One region of the Paenibacillus sp. 7541 genome, then DNA from elsewhere that is predicted to be linked to it. Evidence: predicted binding sites of a transcription regulator. Region 1 holds the regulator's gene; the other holds the start of a gene.
The links. The regulator NrdR, encoded in region 1, represses ribonucleotide reductase genes. The targets are predictions, from matches to a motif close to AACACNATATATNGTGTT.
Positions count from the first base shown of each region.

Region 2: CHH75_RS06345 (adenosylcobalamin-dependent ribonucleoside-diphosphate reductase) is a predicted target of NrdR. The motif match lies at 7,694-7,711, and genes of this name have one in related genera.

Region 1 covers NZ_NQLZ01000012.1:43,991-55,081, reverse strand. The annotation lists gene CHH75_RS07855 (extracellular solute-binding protein) at 1-2,005, opposite strand, end outside; gene CHH75_RS07850 (ABC transporter substrate-binding protein) at 2,102-3,493, opposite strand; gene CHH75_RS07845 (response regulator transcription factor) at 3,788-4,483, shown strand; tRNA gene CHH75_RS07840 (tRNA-Ala) at 4,729-4,801, opposite strand; gene nrdR (transcriptional regulator NrdR) at 5,058-5,531, opposite strand; gene CHH75_RS07830 (alpha/beta-type small acid-soluble spore protein) at 5,647-5,871, shown strand; gene CHH75_RS07825 (lytic transglycosylase domain-containing protein) at 5,944-6,507, opposite strand; gene coaE (dephospho-CoA kinase) at 6,504-7,106, opposite strand; gene CHH75_RS07815 (MntP/YtaF family protein) at 7,116-7,865, opposite strand; gene mutM (DNA-formamidopyrimidine glycosylase) at 8,004-8,873, opposite strand; gene polA (DNA polymerase I) at 9,003-11,091, opposite strand, start outside.
Region 2 covers NZ_NQLZ01000011.1:56,032-67,122, forward strand. The annotation lists gene CHH75_RS06310 (polysaccharide deacetylase family protein) at 1-684, shown strand, start outside; gene CHH75_RS06315 (divergent polysaccharide deacetylase family protein) at 788-1,771, shown strand; gene CHH75_RS06320 (N-acetylmuramoyl-L-alanine amidase) at 1,877-2,740, opposite strand; gene CHH75_RS06325 (YqzE family protein) at 2,938-3,150, shown strand; gene CHH75_RS06330 (pentapeptide repeat-containing protein) at 3,391-4,632, opposite strand; gene CHH75_RS06335 (YqhG family protein) at 4,815-5,771, opposite strand; gene CHH75_RS06340 (DEAD/DEAH box helicase) at 5,774-7,528, opposite strand; gene CHH75_RS06345 (adenosylcobalamin-dependent ribonucleoside-diphosphate reductase) at 7,820-10,573, shown strand; gene CHH75_RS06350 (helix-turn-helix domain-containing protein) at 11,008-11,091, shown strand, end outside.

The DNA of each region.
Region 1 (11,091 bases):
AGGCGTACACTCCACCGTTATATCTATAAGGCTCAAGCCCGCTATCGCGGAATCGGGTGACCACCTCTTCGAAATCATCGAATTTCGTTAGATCAGCTGCAGCGCCCCTCATCGCGTAATTGACCGGCACGTCCTCGCCGATTTGCATGGCGACATCCGGACCTTCTCCGGCAAGCGTGGCTGGCAGAAGGATATTTCCCGGAACAAGCCGGAGATGCACCGGAATGTCCGATTCAGGCGTAAACGTGTCGTCGATCAATGCTTTCAGTACTTGCGCCTGATCGCGTCCTGTCGTCACCCAAACGGTGATGGCTTCTTCTTCATCGCCGGCGTTGCCGATCGTGTCATAGTCTTCCGTGTACGAAGCCACGTAAGCGCCTAGCTCATGGCCCGCAACCTCGAGTAACGACGCGTCCGCTTTGGGCAGATTACGATCCGGCGAGTGAATGATCAGATAATCGAGCGAGATGGGCTGCTCTTTAATCTGCAGCATCCAGGTTCCCAGACCGCCTACGTTCACTTTATACGTATCCAAGCGCTTGGCGACGGTTTCGGGATTTTCGGCAAGCTCGTTCAGCTGGTGCACCATCGAATGCAGGACGGCTACCTTTTCGCTTCGCTCGCCCGTTGCTTCTTCCAGATAATCGGCAACGCTCTGAATGATTTCGGCCTGCTCGGTGAACACCTCCACCATATCCGGAATCCGCTTCTCCAATTGATAATCGCGGAACGGATCCGGCGTATTGGAGGTGATCATTAATATTTTGCGGTACATTTCGTTCAGCTCCAGCACGCTGGATTCAATCGTCTGCAAGAGCGGCGCGATCTCGCCGAGAGACACCATCATTCGAATTTGATGCGTCCCTTTAGTGAAATGGAATAAATAAGGTTCTTCCTCGCCCAGCACGTTCATTTGCCAATCGCGATCATAATGAAAGCGGATTCGTTTCATTTCCTCAAAGGGAAACTCCCCGTTGATCATAAGACTTCGGGTGGCAAATACGCCCCGGAGCTGGTCCTGCTTTTGCTTCAAGGCGATTTGGTACAAACCTTCTTCTTCCACCTCGAACTCCCATTCGATCCATTGCCCCGGCAGCTTCCAGTTAACGCCTCCGATGGTGTTGATTCTGATTTTGGAAACGTCGTACGGCACAACGGTCGGGCTGGATCTGTCGGATGTAGGATACAAGGTCGGCGACGATTTCCGCTTGGCATCCTCCGCCTGAATCAGAATGTACTGACCCCGGGTCGGTTCCAAGCCCTCAGACTCATATTCATTCGCCAGCTCCTCGTATGTTTTCAAGGCATGCTCCTGGTACAGCTCGATATAATCAATGGCCATCGGCTCCCGCAAGGACGTTAGCGTAAGCTTCTGCTTGCCCTTGTCAAAATAAAAGGAATATGGTTCATCATAGTAGCCGTACCGATCGGAGAGCGGCGCAAGCTGCCAGGAAGGCTGCTCGATCTGCCTTGGCCGCAGATCGTTTCCGCGGTTATCCTGTCTGATTTCCTCGTCCCGGTTTCCCCATACCCTGTCGAATAGTAGGATATCTGCTCCCTTGAAAGGCACCTCGTCATTGATAGAGAATTGCCTTTCGATTGCCGAACTCTTCCCCTCTATTGGATAGAATCGGATCCGGACATGGTATAAGCCCGGTTCTTCCACGTTTACGTCCCATGAGATGGAGCCAACCTCTGGCGTGATCACGGACTTCCCTTCGGAGCCGTGTAATTTCTCCGCGATCTCGAATCCTTCCCCAGAGGTTGATGCAAAGGACTCGCCTTCGATGCGAACGATGCGGTCCGGACGGCTCGCCGATACATGGGCCTCTAAATACTGGCTGTACCCGTCCTGCCCTTCCGTTTTTATGACCGCTTCAAAGTCGGAGGTCGCTTGAACGAAGCCTTGGTTTGTCGATTTCGAAGGGTAGAAGGCCCATAGAGACAAAAAAAATAGGACAATGACAAGTATGGCGCTGCCGAAACGCTTGTTCCTGGTGTTCAATTTCTCTCCCTCCCATACGGTTAATCCATCCAATGACAGTCCCGGCCGCAGCAATGCGCTGCGCAGGGACGTTCACCTCTCGGGTAATGTTCAATGTCAAGGACCATATACTTCGTCAATGGCCGCTTGGAAGGTTGACTTGTACTTCTCAACCACGGTAGAAACAGATATCCCTTCATTCAGCTCGCCGACGAAATCGTAGTACTTCAAATTCGGGAATGTATTGTGGTCAAGAATAATCATGTTTGGCGCCACCATTTTGGCGTTATTTAAATCGTCTTCGCTCGAGAATAACGTTTCGTAAGAGGCTTGGTCCGGATAGTCGTATACGGATTCAATGTCGTTGATTTTCTCCCAGATATAAAGCAGCTGTTCCGGATTTTCGACTGCTTTCGGAATGGTGAGCGCCTGGAAGAGTGCTTCGGCAGAGTGGTACTCCGTTGCGTTCGGCCCTTTCGGAAAAGGTACGAAACCGATGTCGTAATCCGGCATATCCGTCTGCATGCCGCTCAACTCGTGGAGGGCACCGGCGTACATTAATGTATTGCCTTGACGGAAAAATTGGCCTGGCTCCGTCCAGTCGCCGCCCTCGGTTGGTCTTGCTAGTTTCTCGGTAGCAATACGAGAAATGAAATGAAGAGCATCCAGTGTTGCAGGATCTTCTAGATTTTGCTTATCTTCTTTGGTCAGACCCGTGTTGTTGGAATATAAGGCATGATCCATAAGCGAGGAGTTTGCTAGCCCCCAAGTGTCCAGCTTGCCATCGTTGTTCGTATCTTTGTTGGCTTCTTTAGCCACTTTTATGAATGTTTCCCAATTCCAGTTATCTTCGTTCACGTACTCTTGAAGCGGCTTTAAGCCAAGCTGGTTCATAAGTGTACGATTGTAAAAGATGCCCTGAACCAGATTTGCTTGATTTTCGGTGAATCCGTACCCCCTGTCTTCATACGTGTAGTATTCGTTTGTAACCTTTTGATTAAAGGCGACGGGGTTTTTGGTGTATTCGTCGATCGGCCAGAGCAGATCCTGTTTAACCAAGGTAGGCACCGTGTAGGTTTTGCCAAGGCGAACAATATCACCGACCGGTTCACCAGCGAGCAAGGAAGCAGTAACTTTCTCTTGGTACTCGCCGTAGTCGATGGCCACGTACTCCACTTTAAAATTATGCTTTTGCATCAGGTCTTCAAGATTCTTCTTGCGCTGGATATTGTCCGGGGTATCCTCCGGAATCGTCATATCCCACCAAGAGACGATTTTGATCGTCTTACCGCCTAAATCGAAATCCATTTCCGGCGTTCTGTAGACTTCATCCCCGCCGCTGTTTTCCGTCTCGTCCGTTCCCTTCGACGTCTCGTTTTCAGTGCTGCTATTCGTGCCCGATTCCACGGCTTCTTGAGTGCCGCTGCTCGGGTTGTCCGAGCCACCGCTGCAGGCTGCAAGCAGCAGAACCAGTCCCAATAACAGAACCATTAATTTGCGAACACGCATCTTTAATCCCCCTCAACGTTTGATGTTTGGTCCAGATTCACCCAAAGTTTAGCGCTTACATTTCCATGCAACAACCTGGGGAAATCGAGATATTCTACCCCTGAAACGCTAGAAGACCGTCCCCTGCAACGGCTTGTCCGCCAATCTATTTCAACCCAGCTTTGCAAGAAGTAAAGAACGGTTAGGAATGCAAAGAAAAGCACATTGTGGAAAAGGGGGGCCGGACAACATAATGTAAGCGTAAACATTTTGATGGATATTCTGCTTTTCGCATTATCTGGGGAGGGAGTCATTATGTCTAAGTTACTGTATATCAATCTGGGCTGCTGCTCCGATGACATGCTTCGCCTGCAGGATTGGCGCAAATGTGGGATGAACATGGAAATCTGCGATGATGATTATGAGGCATCGCTGCGCCAGATTGAGGAGAATGGCTATTCACTGGCGGTTATCAACATGACCGGCAGCCCCAAGAAAGGGTTGGAGCTGTGCGGTCGAATCCGGAGGATCAGCCGATTACCCATCATTGTTGTTGAGGATACCATGGAATTTGCCTTCATCCGCAAAGCGCTGCAGCTGCAGGTAAGCGATTACGTACCGAGCACGTTGCCGGCTGAGGAACTGGTGAAGAGCGTAGCTGCTGTTTACGCGAACCAACGCCGCACTGAGGATGACGTGATTCACAGAGTCAAGGAATATGTGGGGAAGAAGCTTCACGAGAATATTACGCTTAAAGACATTTCAAGCAAATTCCATTTCAACCGCTCCTATCTTGGCCAAAAGTTCAAAAACCATGAAAATATGAGTTTTAACCAATATTTGTTCATTCAACGTATGGAAAGAGCGAAAATGCTGCTGGAGCAAACAGATCTGAAGATTTACGAAATTGCGAACGAGGTGGGATATACTGAAATCGACTGGTTTTATAAACGATTTAAATCCTATACCGGCGTAAGTGCCAACGAATATCGTAAGATGGTCGCCTCCTAATCTGCCAAGCCAATGCAAATTAGTCCTTGGGTTATCCAAGGACTGCTGTCTGACCATACGCCTGGTCGCAATTATTATGCTCCATCCCGGCTTAGCCTGAAGGTTCGGTATTCCTGCGACGTCAGGCCGAATGAACCGATCTCACCGATTTCCCACTGATGTAAGACACTTTAAGAAACCAAGTTCTAAGTTCTTATTAAATTCGGAAAACAAAAAACCCTTGAATATCAAGGGTTTTCTTATTATGGAGCCTAGGGGGATCGAACCCCTGACCTCATCGCTGCCAGCGATGCGCTCTCCCAGCTGAGCTAAGGCCCCGTATGTTATTCATTTGCGAATTCAACGATACCCGTTTTCTTCCCGCCTGAATAATATACCATATAGCATCCTGGACATGCAATAGTTTTTTTTCAAAAAAATCAGCAGCCAACGGGAGCTGAATCGCGGACGAGCTTAAGCTTAACACGGCGGCTCCGGGCAGTTCTCGGCATGAAGCAATTCCGCCTGCCTAAGACTGCCCTGATTCTCTGCTGCCGCATATTCAGGCAGCTTACGCACCTCGGTTCCTCTTCTTCTATACCTCGGTTTCGTCTGTTCCCTTGGACAGCAGGCTCTTCAGTTCCTTCATAAACATGTTGATATCTTTAAACTGACGATACACCGAAGCAAAGCGGACATACGCCACCTCATCCACAGGATATAGCCGCTCCATCAGCAGCTCGCCAATCTGGCGGCTCTCGACCTCTGCAGCCGCAGTATTGCGCAGCGCCTGCTCCACGTCGGATACAATTTTATCAAGTTGATCCACCGACACCGGCCGCTTCTCACAAGCACGAATCAGACCGCGCAGCACCTTCTCCCTGCTGAATTCCTCACGGCTCCCATCCTTCTTCACGACAATGAGCGGCGTCTCTTCCACCATCTCAAAGGTCGTAAACCTCCTGCTGCACTGCTCGCACTCTCTGCGGCGGCGGATCGACTTGTTCTCATTCGCCGGACGGGAGTCCAGCACCTTGGTCCCTGCATGACTGCAATACGGACACTTCATACGCTACACCACTTCCTTATATAAAAATTACCAATAAATGAAAAGTCATTTTAGGTTATGAAAATCCGAAACCCGAGACATAATACTTGTACCAACCCAAGGAGGTGAACTAACAATGGCACAAAGCAACAGCTCCAACAACCTGGTTGTTCCTCGCGCAAACGCTGCTCTTGAGCAGTTGAAGTACGAGGTGGCTCAAGAACTTGGTATCTCCATCCCACAAGACGGCTACCAAGGTAACATGACTTCCTACGAAAACGGTTCGATCGGGGGATACATCACCAAGCGTCTGGTAACCCTGGCCGAGCAACAATTGGCTGGTCAATTCTCCGGTCAATAATCGATTCTTCCTTTGACAAAGTGAGTGTTGGGAAGGCTTGAGCATTCAAGCCTTTCCAGCGCTCTTTTTCATTCAGAACTCATCGTATATGCTCGTATACTGATTATAATAATAAATGACTCGCTGTACATAATGCCGGGTCTCGCCAAAAGGAATGCTCTTCACATTCTCATAGCTGCCGTCCCAGGTGCCTTTGCTGAGCCAGTTCTTGACGTTCCCTGGCCCGGCATTGTAGGCCGCAATCGCCGCTATCGGATTGCCGTCCATTTGCTGGTACAGATTTCTGATGTACCAGGTGCCGAGCTGGATGTTGACGTCCACCTCATGCTTGACGTTGTCCAGCGAGCTGGCCGGCAGCTTGGCCATTTCCATCGCCCAGTTGGCCGTATCCGGCATCAGCTGCATAATGCCGAGCGCGCCTTTCTTGGACTCCTTGCCCGGCTTGAAATTGGTCTCCACGCGGATAATCGAAGCAACAAGGAAAGGATCGACATCATAATAGGACGCATGTTTCCGAATCTCATCCTTGTAATGGATAGGATACAAGAGCGACATCCAGTTGGACGTCAGAAACAGCAGGGATAAAAAAGAAATCAACAGCAGAAGCAGCACTCTCTTTTTCCGGAGCCACCTCATGCCTCTCTAACCATCCTCTGCCATAGCTTGTCCACCTGCTGCTCGGTATCCGCCAATGTCCCGCTGTTGTCGATCACGATGTCAGCCAACTGCTTCTTCTGCTCAATGTCGAGTTGGCTGCTTAATCTGGCCTCTGCCTGTTCCTTCGATATTCCGTCACGTTCCATAAGACGCTGAAGCTGCACTTCCTGCGGCACATATACGACCACAATCGTATTCAGGTACGGGTACTCCTCCCTCGCTTCCAGCAGCAGTGGAATGTCCACCACCACAGGCTGACCGGGATGCTCCCGCTCATAGGCTTGTACCTGCCTGCGGATTTCCTGGCGGATGGCCGGATGGGTAATGTCATTCAGCGCCTGCCGCTCGCTCGGATTGTGAAAAATAATCTCGCCCAGTCTTTTACGATTTAGGCTTCCGTCCGCCAGCAATATCTCTTGTCCAAAATGAGCAGTCACCGCAAGCAGAACCGGATGGCCCGGGAGCATCACTTCCCGGGCGATAACATCGGCATCAACGAGAAGCGCTCCCTTTTCGACCAGCATCGAGGACACTGTGCTTTTTCCTGTTGCGATTCCCCCGGTTAAACCGATATTCATGACTTCACCTCATAACAGCTTCATTATACCCATGATGATTAATAAAAAAGCAGGCAGATAGGAGATATACTTCATACTCCTGCTCGAAGCGAACCGCAGCCCGATCTTCATCCCCAGCAAGAGAAAGGTGCCGCTGAAAATAGCCACGATCACCGCTGTCCCAAGCGGAGAGAAACCAAGCATCGCCGCGCCAAGCCCTGCGCCAAACGCATCCAGTGACAATGCGATGCCGAGCCACATCGCTTCCCATGGCGATATGCTTCCCGAGTCATCCATATCCGCTCGCGCCGGGCTGCGCAAAATCTGAATGACGATGCCCAGCTTCCGGATCTCAAGCGAGAAGACCGCCTTCTGACCGTCTCCCGGCTCACTCCGCTTCGCGGGTATACCCGCTGCTGTTGCTGGAAGCTCACCGGAAACGGATGCTTCACTGCGCTCCTCCACTTCCTTATGAAGCACCAGCGGCGGCTCGGACTCGGAATCGCCTGCTCGTTTGATCTGCTGCCACAACGACCAGCAGCCTAACAGAATGAGGATCACAGCCCCGATGACGGAGGCTGCAAACGGGGAAAAGAACCGTTGTAACAAAGCGCCTGCCTGCATGGAAATGCCGAGCACAAGTCCCGAGCATAGCGAAATGATCAGTACGGATAGCAGCGGGATTCTCGTTTTGCGTAGACCATATGTAACCCCGGCCCCGAATCCGTCCAGGCTAAGTGCAAAGGCAAGCAGTACAGGTGAGAAAATAAGACTGAGCACCCTCTTCCCTCCCTTGAAGGCCGCGGCATCAAGATCAAGCCGCCTCTGTGATGAACAGCGGACATCCTCACGCCTTCGGCATATGTTCATCACAGTATATGGCTTTCGGAAAAGATAGGTGCATGCCTATATTTTATCTTAGCGTTTGCGCTTCATCTTGCCAGCTGAAACAGCTACAGTCCCCAGCGGCTGGCAACTCGGACAATAATGCGTGCCCCGGCCGCCGACCACCGTTTTGTGGACCGGTTTCCCGCATGAATGACAGGGCTCATCCTTTCGCCCATAAATCTTCAGACGTTGCTGGAACATCCCCATTTCCCCTTGACCGTTCACATAGGACTTGATGGAAGAGCCGCCGGCTTCCACCGCTTCAGTCAGTGTGTCCACAATGGCCTGGTGCAGGCGGTCCAGCTCAGCCTCGCTCAAAGTGTGGGCAATGCGCTCCGGATGGAGGCCTGCCCTGAACAGAGCCTCATCCACATAGATATTTCCGATCCCGACGATGTATGCCTGGTTCAGCAGCACCGCCTTGATTTTGGTTTTCTTCGTGCGGATGATGGCTTTGAACTTGTCAGCGGTAAAATCCGGGTCCAGCGGCTCAAAGCCCAGCTTGGCGAGAGGAGGATGCTGAAACTCCTCCCCCGTCGCAAACAGATGCATCGTGCCGAACTGGCGCACATCCTTATACCGCAGCTCCGTTCCGTCTGTAAAATGAAAGATCACATGGGTATGCTTCTCCACAGGCTCCTCGGCCCGGTATACCCCATAGCGTCCTTCCATCCGCAGATGGGAGACCAGCACAAGCCCGTCCAGCAAGATCCGCAGAAACTTCCCGCGCCGCTCCACTCCCTGGATCGTATGCTGCTCTAGCATGAACGCAAACTGCTGAATGTCGTCAGGACGCTGAATAATGCGCGGCAAATTCACGGTTACGCGTTCTATATGTTTTCCAACGATAAGTTGATTTAATGTTCGTTTGACTGTTTCGACTTCCGGTAGTTCCGGCATGATGACTTCACCTCATTCTCCATTATACCGGATGCGAACCTCTAGCGGGGCAGCGGTTTTTGGAAAAACCAATCACAAGCCTACAGCGTGAACGGCCCTGAACCAAGCTTCCTCCTGCCGGCGTCAATCTTACTTGGCCTCGTACCAGTTGCTGCCGTAGCTGACATCCGATTTCAGCGGAACCGACAGCTTGAGCGCGTGGCTCATGACTTCCGGCACCAGCTTTTTCATGACTTCAAGCTCATCCTCCGGCACCTCAAATACCAATTCGTCATGCACCTGAAGCAGCATGCGGCTCTTCAGCTTCTTCTCCTGCAGTGCCTTGTCCATCTGCACCATCGCCAGCTTAATGATATCGGCCGCTGTGCCCTGGATCGGCGTATTCATCGCCGTCCGCTCGGCAAAGGAGCGAAGATTGAAGTTGCTCGCATTGATTTCCGGCAGATAGCGTCTGCGTTCGAGCAATGTTTTCACATAACCTTCCTGCTTCGCCTGCTTCACGATCTCATCCATGTAACGCCGAACACCCTGGAACACTTCAAAATACTGATCGATGAAAGCGGCCGCTTCCTTCCGGGTAATGTTCAGGTTCTGGGACAGGCCGTAATCGCTGATCCCGTACACAATACCGAAGTTGACCGCTTTGGCCGAGCGGCGCATGTTCGCGTCCACCTGATCCTCACTTACACCGAACACGTCCATCGCTGTTTTCGTATGAATGTCCATATCATGAATGAAGGCTTCCTTCAGCCGCTCATCATCCGATATATGTGCCAGCACCCGCAGCTCAATCTGGGAATAGTCTGCTGCCAGAATGCTCCAGCCGGGCTCGGATGGAACAAATACCTTTCTCAGCTTCCGTCCTTCCTCTAAGCGGATCGGAATGTTCTGCAGGTTCGGATATTGGCTGCTGAGCCGCCCGGTCGCAGCAATGGTCTGGCGATAATACGTATGCACCTTGCCGGTGCGATCCGAAATCTCCTTAAGCAGCCCTTCCACATACGTTGATTGCAGCTTGGCTATCGTCCGGTACTGCAAAATTAACCGCACGATATCATGATACGGAGCCAACTTCTCCAGCACCTCGGCATCGGTCGAGAAGCCGGTCTTGGTCTTCTTGATCACCGGCAGCTGCAGCTTGACGAACAGGATCTCCCCCAGCTGCTTCGGCGAGTTCAGATTGAACTCGGTTCCGGCAATTTCATAGATTTGCTGAACCAGCTTCTCGATCTGCGATTCGAACTCACGGCCAAGCTCTTTCAAATCCTCCACATTGACGGCAATGCCCTGCTTCTCCATGTCCGCAAGAATCCGGGACAGCGGCATCTCCAGCTCATGGAACAGCGGCAGCATCCCGTTAGCCTCCAGTTCTTTCTCCTGGATCGGAACCAGTTCGGAGACGGCCAGGCACTTTCTGGCCAGATTCTCGCTCAGCACCGCTTCATCCGGCACTTTGTATTTCGCTCCTTTTCCGAACACCTCTTCATCCGCCTGTAAATAGGACAGCCCGTATTTACCAGCAAGCCCGCTCAGGCTTTGATTCGATTCGGTCGGATCGAGCAAATAGGCAGCCAGATGTACGTCAAATGCGGCCCCGGCAAAAGCAATGCCCTGCCAGTGAAGCGCCAGATCAAGCCGGTGCAGGTCATATCCCCGCTTCGGCACTTCGCTGTCAGCGAGCCAAGCACGGAGCGGTTCCGCTTCTTCGGACTTCAATACCTCAAAGGGAATGTAGAACTGCCGCTGCTCCGTCGCCAGTGCCAGTCCGATCACTTCGGCATGATGAGGATTGTCGCCATGGGTTTCCACATGCAGCACCTGGACCGAATCCAGTGCCTCTTTAACTTCAGCCAGCTCCCCAGCATGAACTACGGTGACGTTCACCTGTGCCTGCTTGGCGGCTCCTTCTGCTGCATCTGCGCCAGCATGCGTGCTGAGATCCAGACGTTCGATCAAGGACTTGAATTCAAGCTTCGCCAGAGCCGGCCCCGCCGTCTCCTGATTCAAGCCGTCAAATTTCATGTCGTCCAGAGACAGCTCCAGCGGAACCTCGCGATAGATGGTCGCCAGCTTCTTGCTCAGCACAGCGGAATCCGCATGCTCTTCGATCTTCTCCTTCATCTTGCCTTTCAGTTCATCCGTCCGCGATATGACCTGCTCTACCGTGCCGAACTGATGCAGCAGCTTCAGCGCCGTCTTCTCCCCAACGCCCGGAATC
Region 2 (11,091 bases), on a different contig from region 1:
GCAGTGGATTCACCAAGCGGTGAAGGCAGACCGAAGTTAACCTGGGAGCAGATGAGAGAAATGCAGGAACATCGGATCGGATTCTATAGTCATACCTATGACATGCACCGTTACGGGAGCATCGACGCCAAGGGTACACAGAAGCCGGTAACCACCCGGAATTTATACCTTGCAGATGAGAAACGCATCGAGACGGACGAAGAGTACGAGAAACGAATGGTGGACGACCTTATCCACGCTGAACAAAGGCTTAAGGAAGAGCTGGGCAACAACCGGAGCGTGATGGCGCTCCCATACGGGGCCTTTAACGACAAGCTGCTAGAGATTCTCGATTCCGTGGGTATTGAGGCTTCCTTCACGGTGAAGGAGGGCATCAATGAGCGGGAGGACAGAAACGGATACCGCATCAATGCCGGGCGGTCTGATCAACGTCCAGAGATAGTTCTGGCCAAATTAAAGGGTCAGGATCCGAGCCAGCGTCTGCTTGTGAATGGAGATGGAGCACAGCTTCGCATCAGCGGCACAACCGTACAATTTTCCAAGCTGCTTCAGGGCGTAAGCCCGGAGGATTCGCTTGTCCCGCTGCGGGAGGTGTGCCAGATATACGATATTAAGGTCGACTGGAATCATAATAAGAAGCTGGCGGTTATGACCACTGCTAAAATTAGCCGCACTGCAAACTGAAACCCGGCTCGGTTGTATCCATCCCCTACATAAATGATGCCCATAGTTCAAACAATATAGGTGAACGGAAGGTAGTTTTCAGAATGGAAAGGGGCTGCAAGCGATGATTCGGAGCCGTTATGTCAAGACGGGGCTCATGTTCTGTGCTGCGCTGCTGTCAGCGGGCTGCCTGGATGAGGCTGAAGCTGGTGCCTGGGCTGGTCGGTTGTCGGCCAGATCTGAAGTACCGGTAATTGGTCTGTCAACTGGCCTCCATGTGGCCAAAGACCCACAGCGTATGCCGACCACCGAGTCTAGGGGGCGCAGAACACCACTGGTAAAAGCAGGGGAACGCTATCCGGATGCCGAGGATCGAAATGCGGGGGTGCCGCAAAGCAAGAACCGCAAGCTGGCTATCATTATCGACGATTTTGGCAATGGGCAAAAAGGGACAGCCGAGATGCTGAACCTGCCTGTGAAAATTACGGTAGCGGTAATGCCATTTCTGGCCACCAGCCGTGAGGATGCAGAGAAGGCTCATCAGCAAGGGCATGATGTCATCATCCATATGCCGATGGAGCCAAAGCAGGGACAAGCCAGTTGGCTGGGGCCCGGAGCGATTACGACCTCGCTTACGGATGAAGAAATTCGCCAGCGCCTGGAGGCTGCTATTGATTCGATCCCCCACGCCATCGGTATTAACAACCACATGGGCTCTAAAGTGACCGGCGACGAGCGGGTCATGTCGATTGTTCTTGATGTATGCAAGGAGCGAGGCTTGTTCTTCATCGACAGCAAGACAAATTACCACAGCATTGCCTTGAAGCTGGCGCAAACCAAAGGGGTTCCTGCCCTCGCGAATGATCTTTTCCTTGACGATGTGCATACGGTGCCCCATGTGCAGAAGCAGCTGAAAACCGCTGCTGAACATGCGATCAGGAAGGACACCTGCATTGCGATCGGCCATGTGGGGAAGTTTGGGGGACGGACAGCTGAAGCGCTGAAGCTTTCGGTTGAGCAGATGAAAGGACAGGTGGAATTCGTTGGCATCGGCGAATTGGCGATGGAACGTTCCAGCTGGAGACCTGGTACCGTCCCTATTTTCTAAGACAAAACACAGAACCTCTCTCGGCTGTCCTTGTGACATGAGGGAGGTTCTTTTTGTCTTAGTAGCTCCTGCATTATGCGTATACAGTAAACAGGCCTGCCTTTGTCACAGGGCAGCAAAATAACTGATAATACCGTTCGCTACTGCCTCGGCAATCGCTGCTTGTCCTTTACGGGTGGTCAACATCAGCCGGTCTTCCGGATTGCTCATAAATCCGGTTTCTACAATTACAGCAGGGACATCGGTTGTGTTAAGCAGATAGAAGGGCTTGCCAACCGTCACTCGGTTGGTTCGGCTGTATAGCTGATTCAACTCGCGCTGGATCGATTCAGCGAGCAGTGAGCTTCTGCCTTCGGCCTGATGCAGCACAATTCCGCCTCGGCTTCTCGTATTTTTACTCCAGTTGACGTGAATGCTGACAATGACCTCTGTCGGGATTTCCTTGCTGAGCTGTTTACGCTGAGCCAGATCGCGCTGATGCCTGGACCTGCTGCGATGCCAGCGATTGTCGTCACTGAGCGCGTAATCTCCATCCCGATTCAGTACGGCGTGGAAGCCTTCTTTGCGAAGCAGCATGAATAACCTTCTGGAGACTTCCAGGTTGATGTCTTTTTCCAAAATGTCGCCATGCGATGTTCCTCCGTCAATTCCGCCATGTCCTACATCAATCAAAATGACATCATACGGAAAGGGATGCAGACCATGGAGCGGATACGCATCCTCCCTTTTGTTTGCTTCCGATGCGGAGGCGGGATAGGGAGAAGAAACGGTATCCTTGCTTGTCCCGGGCTGAATGCGTGGAGGCGTGTAGGCAGAGCTTCTCGAAATTTCAGCCAGCCGCAGCTTCAAATGGGCTGACTTTAGCCTTGATGGCCTGTCAGATATCTGGTGTATGGTTAATGGGAACTGCTGGGTAGCGACCGAGGCAATATCCAGCAGCGGGACTGCTGCAATGGTCCACGCAAGCATGGTTAGGATGGCTTTAATCAAGATCGATTCCTTCCTTCGATTCAATATCTGTCACGATGGGCGAAGATCCGCCTTACGCTCTTAGAATGTACACTTTCGGGAAAAACATGCCGAGTGGGTCAAGTCCGTCTAAAAGCGCTTGAAACTGCGCAAACTGATATTAGGGATGCGGAAAAACCAACAAGGAGTTGAAGACGATGGCCAGCGGTGATGAGTTGATTAAATACATTACGGAGCGTTTTGTCACCTATATGGATACGCCCCGGGAGGTACGCCGGCAGGAAAAAGGGAAGGTAAAGGAACCCTGGACGAAAAAATGGTTCGGAATGATACCATTTTCGGTCTCTTTATGGAAGGATGACATCAAAACCAGACGAAGTGGCAAAAAACATAAACAGTCTCAAGGATGAGATGATAACCATTACTCGTTATGTTCATGATCGGGAGGGGCGTTGAACGATAATACCCCGTGTGTGGCGATATCCGGCATGTGGTTGATACCACCGTGGGGCTGATTCGCCATAGATGTAAATTGGCGGTTCTGTAAGCTTGTGGGAGTCGTGGATTTTAAAAAAAGGGCGCTGACTGCAGTACAAAGTCAGCGCCCTTTTATGGTGAAAATAAAGATCATTCCGAATTCCGAACGTCACTCAATGCCGTGGAAGCGCGTGAAACACCCCATGTCCGGCAAGGCTTGAGGCTGGAAGAAAGCGCATGGTATCGGCTCCTTCCAGCGTGACTGCAGTATAAATCACAGCGGCTCCATTGTCTGCATCATGCCATCGCTGCCAGCCGTTCAAGGCGAAGGGAGCTTCATAGGCTGCGTTCCGAGAGCCGGCTGAGAATACTAGCGATGAGTGGGCCTGGAGAAGCTTCCGAAGCTCACTGCTGCTTCGGGCCTGCAGGCTGGGCGTGGTCACCCACAGCAAATTGCTGTATGAATCGCTCGCCTGATTGGCCAGCGAAGGTGTCTCCGGGAGCCAGACCTGCCGTGCATCGAATTTTACTTTTGCTTGGGCAGGGGGAAGGGCAGATTCGTGCGAAGCCGAGGCGGCTTGGCCTTTGCTTAGACTATCATCGGGTTCGACCGGCAACGCTTGCCCGGTAAAAGCGCTGATATGAAGCACCTTCTTGTCCGGCAGCCTGATATCCCACACCGGTAAGACACCGCTGTACCCTCGTTCGATGACGCTTCCTTCGGGCAATCCCGCGTTGCCTTTGAGCAGCCCTTCGGCTGCGAGACGCTCATATAACGGCGCCTGACTGAACGGAAGCGTAGAGCCGATTCCGTATTCAGTCAGACTGTAGCCGCCGTCTTCCACAGCGGTAATAATTAGATAGCCTTGCGGAAGCCCGCCTTCGGATAGCGTCACCAACCAGCCATGCGTTCCCGGACCGAGCGGGGTAAATTCAAGCTCGGCTTCAGACCAGGCTGTGAATGGAGCATGGCCGGATAAATGGTCAACGGTCTGTTCAGCGAAGGCAACAAGGCTGTCCGGCACTGCCGCAGCTAAATCGAGTCCGGACTTGTCAGCGATCGGGAGGTCAGCGATCCGGAGGTCAACGGATCGAAAGTCAACGGATCGAAGGTCAGCGGATCGCAAGTCAATGGATCGCAAGTCAGCGGATCGTGGCTCGACAGTCTGGCGATCAGGGGTTCGGATATTGGCAGTCGCTTGGTGAGCAGTCCAGAGTGAAAATACCGGGTTATCCGCAGGAATGACTTGCCCGGTCGATGAGGTGCCGCCTGCGGCGTGCCCTTGGGCAGCGCCTGTGCCTGTCGCTGCCGACACCTCGCCTGCGATCGGGGATGCCAGCAAGGCGGGCGCGAGGGTGACAGCGCATAGCAGCATCCGCCCGAAATAGGATTTAAGCGTTCGAGACAGCATCATGGAAGTCGGTTGCCTCCTTTTGTCGTCAACAATTGGATGTTGCGTACCTTAGGATGGAGTTAGACGATGAACCCCTCTATATACGCCCAGTATATCGGACAAGCTGTGCAAAGGCTGTTACAAGCTGTCGGGGTACCGTCTCAATATGAGGTTCTAAATTTGCCTTGATTTGTAGAGCGTGGTCAGGAAGAGGCGCTCACGGGCGAACACAGATGAAACAGCCCGCTGGTTATGGCGGATAAGCTCACTTTAGGCTCGTACTGCCACTGCATCTCCGATTTGCGGTTCTCATACTGCTCGGCAATCAAGGCTTTTTTCTCCTCATCTTCTTCCTTGAGCAGGTCTTCATAATAACCGTCAATGACGGCCAATTCCTGCTTAAGCCGCTCGCGCGCCTGAGCGGCCCATCCATAGTCGAGCCTGCTTAATTTCTCAATCAGGTAGTCTTCAAGCAGCGCAGCAGCTTCCGTCAGCGTCAGGACGGCTGGCTTGACATGGACACGCTCCGGCAATCTGGGATGCAGCTCCCGGCCCTCAAGCACGGCCGGAAAATGCTCAATAATCGCCCGGCTCGACATAGAAATGCCGAGAAAATGCAGCTCCTCCCGCTTCAAGTCACAGCTGAATTCCACCTTGAAGCAGACGCCCAGCCACTGCTCATAGGCGGTCGAGCGTCCTCTCTGTGCCGCCGGGGCTGATGGCTGCTGGAACAGATAGACGCACTTTCCTTCCTCGCGGGCCGCGTTCCATATTTGCGCCAGTCTGCTGCTTCCGTAAGTGACATCCTCGCGCTGGATTCGTCCCGGGCCAAGCACAGGAAGGAGAGGCGCTGTGCCATAGTACCGTGACAGCACCGGGTCCTGGCCTTGCCCGGCGGGCGAAGCGCTGTTCTTCTGCTGCTTGGCCAGCGCTTCGTCATACTTGGTCGGATCGAATACAAAGGTAAAGGACAGCGTCTCCGCCGGAGCGCCGGTACGTTCCACGAAGCCCCAGTAATACGGGCGATTGGTCAGCATTTTGTCGGCCTGGGGAGACAGCTTGACGGTGACATGCTCAGACGATTTCTCGATCACGCTGCACTCGGTGGCCTCCAGATACGTCATGAAGTGTTCCTGAACCTCCTGCGGCGTCATGGTCATCTTTAGGCTTCCTCCTCTCGTAATGGCTCCGATATGTTTTGCTGCTCCAGATCTCTGCGGATGTGCTCCAGCGAGTCGCCGAGGCTGTGAAGGCGCTGCCGGATCTCGTCGTCGTTGCCGGACTCCAGCATAATTTTGTAGAGGCTTTTCTCAATCGATTCCTTCTTCTCATACCGCTCCAGAATGACATCCAGGCCGCCGATCACCATCTCGAACATGTTGATCTTCTCGTGGAGCAGGTTCAGAATATGCTCCTCAATCGTCCCAGAGGTTGAAAGGTTGAATATTTTGACATCATTCGTCTGGCCGAGACGATGCACCCGCCCGATCCGCTGCTCTACGCGCATCGGATTCCAGGGCAGATCGAAATTGATCATATGGTGGCAAAATTGCAGGTTGATGCCTTCGCCGCCCGCTTCCGTGGCAATCATCACCTGTGCGCGTCCGCGGAACAGGTCCATCATCCAGTCTTTTTTGCCCCGGTTCATCCCGCCGCGATAAGGCACGGATATCAGTCCGTGATCCCGGAAATAATTAAGCAGATATTCCTGAGTGGCCCGGTACTCGGTGAATACGATCACCTTTTCGTTCATCTCGCGGATCAGCTCAATCGTTTTTTCCGCTTTGGTGTTGGCTTTAATGTTCTTGATCAGGTAGACAAGCTCCCAGATCTTATCGCGGAGCGGTGAGTCCTCAGGCAGCTTCTTCGACAGGTTCACCAGCGTGACAAACACGGCATCCCTGCTGCTGCACACCTCCCGCTGCAAGGTGACAAGCGACAGCATGCTGCTCAGATTGCCGCCAGCTGCCTGATACTGATCTTTAACAAAAGAGGTGACGCCGTCATACAGCGCCTGTTCGTCAGGGGAAAGATTGAGTCCGACGTTGCGGACGGTACGTTTCGTGAACGCTACGTCGCTCTCCCCGCGGCGGTTGCGGATCATCACTTTGGACAGCTCGTCCTTGAGCTGATCCTGGTTCTTCGGCTTGCGCTTGTCGACGACGAAGTTGGCGGCGAACTGACCCTGCCCGCCGAGCTGGCCGGGCTTGAGCAGAGTGATGAGATTAAACAGCTCGCTGAGATCGTTTTGCACAGGTGTCGCCGTGAGCAGCAGGCAATATTTTTTGCGCAGCTTTTCGATGAATTTATAGTTGGACGTTTTTTTGTTCTTCAGTTTATGCGCCTCATCGATGATGAGCATGTCGTATTCCCGATTGAGCAAAATTTCCGAATGCGGATCGCGCTTGGCGGTGTCCATGGAAGCGACCACAATGTCGTTTTCCCAGGAGTACATTTTCTTCTGGGCCACGGCCGGAATGCCGAATTTGGAGTTCAGCTCACGGACCCATTGCAGCACGAGGGAGGCGGGAACGAGGATCAGCACTTTGGATACGAGCCCGCGGACCATATATTCTTTTAAAATAAGACCGGCTTCAATCGTTTTCCCAAGTCCTACTTCATCGGCCAGAATCGCCCTTCCAGACATTTCGAACAGGACGCGTCTGGCGGTATCCGTCTGGTGCGGGAGCGGAGACAGATCGCCGATATGTTTCAAGCATTGCAGCTCTTCAAAGCTTGTAACGAGACGCGATTTCTCTCCCTCGACGGCCAGCTTGGATAGACGCCAGTCGCCCCAGGGGCCTCCCTTGTCGAGGCGGCTCTCCAGATCCTCCAGCCACGACCGGTCATGGTGTATGGGAACCGGAAGGCGATTGTCCGGATGGCTGCCGACAGGTTCGGCAGGGCGGTTATTCATAGGATTCTCCTCCTCATGATGAAAGTTTCCAAGACAGCAGTACCCCTAGTATGGACGAAAACAGAAGGGTTCATAACTGTGGCGCCTTTTTGGCAGAAGGGAGGGGCCCAAAATTCACAACTTCGGCATAGCCTGACCATATATAGTGTAGTATAATGATTCATACCTACAATATATGGTGTGTACGGCCGCAGATTTACGTTTAGCCGTATACATACTAGGGTAAGTTGTATTCGAATCAGGATAACCGGATTTAGATCATACTAATGTAGTCATGGGAGGTCGTAGCTCTTGGGTACTTTACAGAATAATCGGCTTGAAGGACTTAGCGAGAAAATCTTTTTGGATCGATATGCGTGGAAGGATGCGGATACTAGTCATGCCAAAGTCGGCGATGTCGTGCTGGTGCTGACAAAGGATGATCCGAAATTTCCGACGAAGGAAGTCGGAGAGATTGTGAAGCGGGAGGGGCGCTCCGTCACCGTCAAGACGCGGAAGGGCGAGCTGGTGGAATCGGATGTCGAGAAACTGACACTAACGATTGAGAAGACGCCGGAAGAGATGTGGGACCGGCTGGCATCGGCGATGGCATCGGTGGAGGCCACACCGGAGCTTCAGGATGAGTGGCGTCAGAAGTTCCGTCATGTTCTGGATGACTGGAAGCTTGTGCCGGGCGGCCGGATTGCGGCCGGAGCGGGTGCGAGCGATGAGCTGACCCTGTTTAACTGCTACGTCATCCCGTCTCCGAAGGATAGCCGCGGCGGCATTATGGAGACGCTGACCGAGATGACGGAAATTATGGCACGCGGTGGCGGGGTTGGCATTAACCTGTCGTCCTTGCGCCCTCGGCGGGCCATTGTAAAAGGGGTTAACGGTTCATCCAGCGGCGCCGTATCCTGGGGCGGACTGTTCAGCTACACAACCGGGCTAATTGAACAGGGCGGCAGCCGCAGGGGCGCATTGATGCTGATGATGAATGACTGGCATCCGGATATTCTGGATTTTATTACAGTCAAACAGACGATGGGGCAGGTGACAAACGCCAACCTGTCCGTGTGCGTCAGCAATGACTTCATGAAGGCGGTCAAGGAGGATCTGGACTGGGAGCTTGTGTTCCCGGACACGACTTCTCCGGATTACGATGAGGTGTGGGACGGAGACCTGGACAAATGGAGAAAAGCCGGACGTCCCGTCATTTCGTATCAAACGGTGAAAGCACGCGACATCTGGCATACGATCATTGAGTCGGCCTGGAAGTCCGCTGAGCCTGGCGTTGTATTCATGGAATATTACAATCAGATGTCCAACAGCTGGTATTTCAATCCGATTATTTGTACCAATCCATGCGGCGAACAGGGGCTTCCGGCTTGGGGCGTCTGCAACCTGTCGGCCATCAACCTGTCGAAGTTCTATGACGAAGACAAGCATGATGTGGCCTGGGATGAGCTGGCCACGACGACCCGTTATGCGGTGCGTTTCCTCGATAATGTGATCGACCGGACACCGTACCATTTTGAAGAAAACGAACAGAATCAGAAAAAAGAGCGCCGCGTCGGACTGGGCTCGATGGGATTGGCCGAGCTGATGATCAAGCTGAAGATCCGTTACGGCAGTCCGGAATCGCTGGAGTTTCTTGATAAGCTGTATGGCTTTATTGCCAGAGAGGCATATCTGTCCTCGGCCGATATTGCGGCAGAGAAAGGTTCGTTTGAGGCGTTTGATGCCGAGCTGTACTTGCAGAGCGGCTTCATGAAGAATATGACGGAGGTGTACCCGGAGGTTGCGGATGCTATCAGGGAAAAAGGTATTCGCAACGTCACCGTCATTACCCAGGCGCCGACAGGCAGCACAGGAACGATGGTGGGCACGTCAACGGGCATCGAGCCTTACTTTGCCTTCAAATATTACCGCCAAAGCCGGCTTGGCTTTGACGAGCAGTTTGTGCCGATCGCACAGGAGTGGCTGGACAGCCACCCTGGGGAGCAGCTGCCGGACTATTTCGTAACGGCGATGGATCTTTCTGCGGAGGATCATATCCGGGCGCAGGCGGCTATCCAGCGCTGGGTGGACAGTTCCATCTCGAAGACGGCCAACTGTCCGGCTGACTTTACGATTGAAGATACGAAGCGGCTGTATGAGCTTGCCTTTGATCTCGGCTGTAAAGGGGTTACGATCTACCGCGACGGCAGCCGGGATGTTCAGGTGCTTCAGACGGAGAAGAAGGATGACAAGGGCACAGCAACGATAACGGCAGCTTCTCCGGAAACAGCGCTGGAGCAAGGAGCCGTAGGTCAGGGCAGCGAAGAGGCCGGCGGGGTGAAGCCTGCGGCAGCGGCCACGCCGGAACCGGGTTCAGCGGCGGAATCAGCAGACGCAGCCTCCGCGGGATCAGAGGCAGCGCAGACCGCATTCCTCGCTTCGTCCTCAGCTTCAGATCAAGCTCCGGGCAAGAGCGGTCTCGACAGAAACTACCAGAAGCGTCCGCAAGTGCTGCGCGGGGCGACTTACAAGATGAATACGCCGTTTGGCATGGCTTATATTACGATCAACGATTTGAACGGCACACCGGGTGAAATCTTCCTGAATGTGGGCAAGGCGGGCTCGGATGTGTTTGCGATGGCCGAAGCTTTGGGCCGCGTCTGCTCGCTGTTCCTCCGCTATGGTGAACATGGCAACAAGGTTGAGCTGCTCATCAAGCACTTGAAGGGCATTGGCGGTACGGGCGCGATCGGTTTTGGTGCGAATCGTGTGGAATCGATCGCTGACGCCGTGGCGAAGGCGCTGGAGACCCATGTTGCAGCCGGAGCGGATACCGGGCATGACCCTGCTCCGGTAGCAGCAACCACCGAGAGCGCTCCAGGGACGGACAGCGAAGAGAGCTTGGCTGGGGGTGCAGCAGCATCGTCCGGAGCAGGCTACAGCGGCGGATATCCGTCCGGCAGTTCCATGTCGCTTGACCTGTGCCCATCCTGTGGCGGCGCCTCCTTGATCAACATCGAGGGCTGCAAAACCTGCAGCAATTGCGGATACAGCAAGTGCTCGTAAGGACAACCGCATCCGAGCCTGTTCGAGGCTCCTGTGAGGTGTCAGAATGTTTACGTAGATTTTCAGAAGTAAAGAGAAGATGCATGAAGATAGTTATAAGTAAAGCGACTAAGTGAATGACTAAGTGAACCAAGTGAATGACATTCGGGTTTAAACGAAGAGGGGCTGTTTCATCGTCCCTCTTTTTTTATTATTGTCGCTTTTCAATCATGCCGCTTGTGACGATGATATCTGTTGGCGATCCCGGCTCTACCGTGCTGAAATGATATTTGATGCAATGGCCTGTTCAGATTCTGTCCGGCTCGGAGCTTCGTTTGCTCATCCGTAAGGAATTGTACCCCGAGGCAGGGATTGTACCTTTCCCTTGCGAATAGTGAAGTGTATCATCAAGTTACTTATATTTGCAAACGCTTTCTTTTTTGAGGAGGGTACATATGCAGCGTTTATGGTCCAAGTTCTCCCCTGTGTTCCGAAGATTTCTAATTTCTTACCTGATTGTGTTGCTGATCCCGCAAGTC